Regions from separate parts of the Paeniclostridium hominis genome, predicted to be linked through region 2. Evidence: riboswitches for the same ligand, from Rfam matches in the RefSeq annotation. Region 2 holds a riboswitch; the other holds the start of a gene.
The links. Region 2 has a riboswitch for cyclic di-GMP ahead of H8891_RS09885 (methyl-accepting chemotaxis protein). Riboswitches for the same ligand answer to the same signal wherever they lie in the genome.
Positions count from the first base shown of each region.

Region 1: it holds a riboswitch for cyclic di-GMP, as region 2 does, so the genes downstream of both, H8891_RS01805 (flagellar basal body protein) here and H8891_RS09885 (methyl-accepting chemotaxis protein) in region 2, are expected to answer to the same signal.

Region 1 covers NZ_JACRWD010000001.1:369,462-372,684, reverse strand. The annotation lists gene fliF (flagellar basal-body MS-ring/collar protein FliF) at 1-330, opposite strand, end outside; gene fliE (flagellar hook-basal body complex protein FliE) at 354-665, opposite strand; gene flgC (flagellar basal body rod protein FlgC) at 680-1,084, opposite strand; gene H8891_RS01805 (flagellar basal body protein) at 1,089-1,415, opposite strand; cyclic di-GMP riboswitch class I at 1,787-1,873, opposite strand; gene H8891_RS01800 (class I SAM-dependent methyltransferase) at 2,137-2,763, opposite strand; gene H8891_RS01795 (LicD family protein) at 2,797-3,223, opposite strand, start outside.
Region 2 covers NZ_JACRWD010000003.1:27,707-30,929, reverse strand. The annotation lists gene H8891_RS09890 (protein adenylyltransferase SelO) at 1-701, shown strand, start outside; cyclic di-GMP riboswitch class I at 1,018-1,096, shown strand; gene H8891_RS09885 (methyl-accepting chemotaxis protein) at 1,334-3,223, shown strand, end outside.

The DNA.
Region 1 (3,223 bases), on a different contig from region 2:
TGAACCATTTGATACATTAGAAGATAATTCCATCCTTAATTTATCTACATCTTTTTTTGGAACTAATATACTATTTCCTTCTATCTTGGTATCAACTTTTTTTGATTCAAGTTCTTTAGTTACTGCTGCTGCATCACTAGATTCTAGTCCTGAAAATAAAACTCCATACTTATTAGCTCTTGAATAACTTATCCCAAATACTATTGCTAGAATTAAAGATATAATTGCAACTACTATTGCTATTTTTTTCTTTTTAGATAAGGTACCAAACTGTTCTTTTTTAACCAACACAAAATCTTTTATTTTTTGTGGCAATTCCTTTATATTCATCTAAAATTCTCCTTGCTATAAAGTTATAATTGAACTCTATTTAGCTCTTGATAAGCTTCATATACCTTATTTCTAACTTCAATCATTAACTGCATTGACATCTGAGCTTCTTGAGCAGATATCATTACATCATGCATAGAAACGTCGCCTCCTTTTAAAAGGCTCTCAACTTTCTTATTTGCATCTACCTGCTTGTCATTAACTTTATCTAGTGCATCTTTTATTACATTAGAAAAGTTACTTTCTTTTTCTACACTTTTACTTTTTGTAGTTTTTAACAAATCATTATTTGTTAAGATGTTGTTTACTCCGCTTATAGCTCCTATTCCAGTCATAAATCCACTCCTTTTTATCTGCCTATTTCTAAAGCCTTAGATATCATATTTTTTTGTGCATTTAATGTATCTATATTAGACTCGTAAGCTCTTGAAGCAGTCATTAAATCTGCCATTTCTACTAATATATCTACATTAGGATATTCTACATAGCCTTGTTTATCTGCGTCAGGATGATTTGGTTCATATAGTTTTCTAAGTGGCGCCTTATCTTTTTCTATAGAAACTGCCTTTACACCAAGCATACCTAACTTTTTATCATAATTTTCCTCAAATACAGGAACCTTACGTCTATAAGCTCCACCTTCTTTAGTTCTCGTAGTCTTCATATTAGCAATATTTGATGAAACTATATCCATCCTTAAACGTTCTGCTGATAAAGCACTTTGGCTAATTCTCATTCCTCCAAAAATACTCATCTAATTACCTCCCTGTTATAACACTTCTAGCCATTCCTAATTTTATATTAGTTAAAGTTATAAGTGCATTGTATTCAAGAGTTGTAGCTGCTTGGTTAACTTTCTCATTTTCTAAATCAACATTGTTACCATCTACTCTCATCTTTGAGTTTTCATCTGTTTTGACTTCTATTTTAGGTTTTTTATTTATAGAGTCTTTCAATGTTTCTTCAAAGTTTACATACTTTCTCTTATAATTTGGAGTATTAATATTTGCAATATTGTTAGCAATAACTCTACTTCTAAGTTCTGTTGCATCTAACCCCATCTTGATTAAACTATATGTTTCCATTATTACCTCCTTTTTCAAATAAAAAAAACTACTCTTAAAGAGTAGTTTGATCACTTTTATAATATATCAATGATTTCTAATCGTATTATATAAATTAAAATTAAAATCAGAAAATAAAATATACCTACTTAATGTCTAAGTCAAAATCAAATAAATATTTTTCAGCTTTAATATATCTAATAAATTACGATTCAATATTTAATATTTAAATGTTTTTTGTATACTTGTAAACCCATTTTAAGGTATATTAAAAATTTCAATAAATGTTTATGTACATTTGCAGATGTCTCCTGATTTTATTTGTAAATTATATAATTATCCATAATTCACGATCTTCATTATATCAATGATAACAAAAAGTTTATTAACCCTTTGGCAGCTGGCTGGCGTAGTTTAGATAAACATTAGCCCCTATAGTTTTGCGTCACTAGATTTCTCTAGATTTGCCTTTGAATATCATCATTCGACTTATATATCTATTTTATACCATTATTCGACTTTATTCAAGCATTTACTTTAATTTCTACGTCTTCCATTTAATACTAATATAAAATATAATTTTAAAAAAAGACCAATTCCCATTGATTTAACAATATTTTTACCTTTTTTTACCATTTTTTTAATTATTTATTATATTTTATATTTTAAGTGATATATTACATTTAATTTATGTACTTTTTTTATTTATTTGTACTTTTAATCCTTTAATTTTACATTTAAATTAACAATCTTTTTTAGCAATTATTCTAATTACTACTGGATTTAAATCTTTATAAATAGCCCAGTTACTACTTTCTTTTGCTGAAATAATTTTAAATCCTTCTTCTTTTAATGTCTGGACTAATTCATCTATAATAATAAATCGTCTATAGTGTTCATTATAAATATATGCATTTCGACCTACATTTTTTCCCAATCCATATAATTCATCTTTTACACTACGAACCTCTATAAAAAACATTCCCCCACTTTTTAAAGAATTATAAACTCGTTTAACAAGTATTGTTTCTTCTTCTTCTGTAATTGAGTGTATCGTAAATCTACTATACGCATAATCAAATTTATTTTGATCAAGTAAGTTTGAATTAACAAAATCATCACATATAAATTTAAGATTATCTTGTTTGTTACTATCATTTAATTTTAATATTACTGCTTCAGATTGATCAATTGCAGTAATATTTATATTATATCTTGAAAAAAATTTAGCATCCCTACCATTTCCGCATCCTAATTCAACTAATGATTTGTCCGTTTCTAAAAACTCAATAATATCGTTGGCAAATTTAGATGCTTCCTTCGGGGCTATATCTTTATTATAAAAATCATTCCAATATTTATTATCCATTAGCTTTTTTCCTTTCAGCAATATATTTTAAAGTTATCTCTCTAATTTCACTTCTGTTCCATCTAAAAACTTAATATACGATGCAGGTGATGTACTACCTCTTTTATCTTCAGGAGGCAATTTCATGTAGTCTCCATAAGTTACAGTTAAAATTTCATCATATGCTTCTGGTACAAAAAATTCATATCCTTCAAATTCCATTGTAATTGACTTTTTATACCACTCTTTTTTAAGTACTTGTCTTTCATTTCTTAAATAATCTAAGTTATAATATGCAAAAAGATCAGTTTCTTTATTTTGATAGAATTTTGCAAAAAATTCAAATACACGTATAGTTAATTTACGTGGAATAAAGCATAATAATTTAAAAAATAACCTACTATAAAAATGTTCTTTAACTACACATCCTACAGGAGCCCAAAATATTTTTCTACACATCTTACATATAACCTCAAAATAA
Region 2 (3,223 bases):
TGACTATTAGTGGAGAAACTATTGATTATGGTCCGTGTGCTTTTATGGATAATTACAACCCAAATACCGTATTTAGTTCAATTGACACTACAGGTCGATATGCTTATAAAAATCAACCTATTATGGCTGAGTGGAATTTATGTAGATTTGCTGAAACATTATTGCCTTTATTACATGAAAATCAAGAAGATGCTATAAAAATAGCACAAGATGCTATTTCTAATTTTTCTGAGTTATATTATTTAAATTGGTTATCTAATATGAGAAAAAAACTTGGATTATTTAATGAAGAAGAACAAGATAAAGCTATAATTGAAGATTTACTTAGTATAATGGAAAAACATAGTGAAGATTTCACTAATACTTTTATTAATTTAACATTTGATAAAAATAAAGATAAAGGTATGTTTAGTAGTAAAGAATTTGATAGTTGGTATAAGCTATGGCAAGAAAGACTTAAAAGACAACCTCAATCAAAGGAACAAGTGCACCAATTGATGAAAAATTCTAATCCAGCAGTAATTCCAAGAAATCATAGAGTAGAAGAAGCAATAGAAGCTGGGGATAAAGGTGATTTTAGTGTAATTATAAAACTTCTTGATGTAATTTCAAGACCATATGATCACTCGAAAGATCAAGAAGAGTATTCACAGTTACCAAAACCGTCAAGTTGTCCTTATAGAACTTTCTGTGGGACATAAGATTTTGTGTAAATTAAGGTGTTCTCGATAAAAATTATAAGTGTAAAACTTATGTTAATAATTATTTAGATATATACTAAATTTAATCGTAGAGATTATTTTTATGAATTGTTTCAATTATTGATACCTAAGAAAAGGTATTGATTGTAAAATCAATACCTTTTTATATTAAACAATATTACAGATTTACTTTTTTATGATAATTTAAAAATGCTTTACTATTAAATTTTTCAAGTAACAGGCAAAGGTTTTAAATTATTTACAAAAAATAACATTTATGCTAATATGAATGTGTATTTAAATCTAAAATAAAATTTAATTTAATTAGCAAACCCGGAGTGATTCGGCGACGCAAAGCTATAGGGGCTTTTTTCAAAAGTCAGCCAGTTGCATAAATTGTCTTTTAAAAGAAGAGTGTTGACGGGTCTATGTTGATGCTCTTTTATTTTTGTGTTATGTAAGTGGATTTTAAAAATTATAAGGCTTTAATTAAGGAGGTTTATTATGGATAATCACAAAACATAAGTAGCTTTACATTTAGGCTAGAAATAAATAAGCCTTGAAGTGTTAATTTTGCTGAATATTATGATAAAAAATTAACGTATAAAGATATAATAACGGGAGATAAAAAAATGAAATTTAAATTAAGACAAAAAAGTAAAGACAAAACTAAAAGTATAAAAACTCAACTTACTTTAATAATTGTATGTTTTTCAGTTATTTGTTGTTTATGTTTAGGGGCAATTACAAGTTATTTAAACTATAAAACATCTAATACTATTTTATCAAATACAGTAGTAGAAACAACTAAACAAGCAGCAGCAACCGCTTCGCAAAAAATTACAAACCTAAAAAATGCAGCAATTCAAACAGGTATTATAAAGGAAATTTCAGATCCTAAGGTAAGTGTAGAGGAAAAGAAAAGCATAATAACTAGACAAGAAAAGCTATATGGATTATCATTAGGTCAAATTATAGATGCAAATGGTAAAGATTTATTTAGTGGAAATGATTATTCTAGTAGAGATTATTTTAAAATTTCTATGCAAGGAAAGGCATATATGGGTAGCCCTGTTGTTAGTAAAGTAACAGGAAATCTTACACTTGTAGTTTCAGCACCTATTTGGGAAAATGGAGTACAAGGCAGTAAGATAGTAGGGGTTGTAACTTTTGATGCAGATAAAGATTTCTTAACTGAAATTATTAAGAATATAAAAATAAGTGAAAATAGTTATGCTTACCTTATAGATAATGAAGGAACAACAATTGCTGATATGGATACTAGTCTTATTGGTAAGGAAAATACTATAAAAGAATCAGCAACAAATCCAGATTTAAAAGACGTTGCACAAGCAGATGAAAAGCTTATTTCAGGAAAAACAGGATATGCTAATGTAGATTTAGAAGGACAAGGTTGGATTTTAGGATATGCTCCAGTAAAAAATAGCCATAATTGGGGTGTAGGTGTAATGGTAAATAAAGATGATTTCCTTGGACAAATGTATACTTCAATTACAATAACAGCTGTAATATCTATAATATTTACTGTTGTAGCATTTATTGGAGCAATAAAGTTTGCTAGTAAAATAGGAAATCCATTAAAGGAATGTAGTGAACGATTAAAGAAACTAGCTGAGGGCGATTTAAACTCAGAACTACCAGTTATAGATGAAGAAAATGAGATAGGTCTAGTAGCAGATGCAACAAATAAAATAGTTAATGATTTTAGGGAAATGATAAATACATTAACAAATATATTAACTGAAATTAGCAATGGTAATTTAGATATTGATGTAGATGATGATAAATTAAGTGATTTATTTGTAAATGATTTTGAGCCAATGTTAATAGCTGTAAATAAAATTGTAAATGATTTAAATAGTACTTTAGAACAAATAAATACTTCTGGAGAACAAGTTGCAATCGGTTCAAATCAGTTAGCAGAAGGTGCTCAAGTACTTTCTCAAGGTGCTACAGAACAAGCAAGTTCAATTCAAGAACTTTCAGCAACTATAAATGAAATTTCAGTGCAAATAAAAGAAACTGCACAAAATGCTGAAAGAGCAAAAGAAATATCTGTAAGTTCAAGTATTGCAACGGATAAAGGAAAAGAGCAAATGCAAGAAATGATTGCTGCAATGGATGAAATTAGCAATACATCAAATGAAATTGGAAATATAATAAAAAATATTGATGATATAGCATTCCAAACAAATATTTTAGCACTTAATGCGGCTGTAGAAGCAGCACGTGCAGGAGAAGCTGGTAAAGGATTTGCTGTTGTTGCTGATGAAGTTAGAAATCTTGCTGCAAAATCTGCACAAAGTGCAAAAGATACAGCTGAGTTAATTGAAAAATCACTTAAAGCAATAGAAAATGGAACTATAATTGTTTCAGAAACAGCAAAATCTCTTGAAGAAGTTGTTGATGGTGCTAAAAAGTCAGCAGAAGTTATACAAGAAATTGCAGATGCAAGTAATGAACAAGCACAAAATATCAATCAAATAAATATTGGAGTTGAA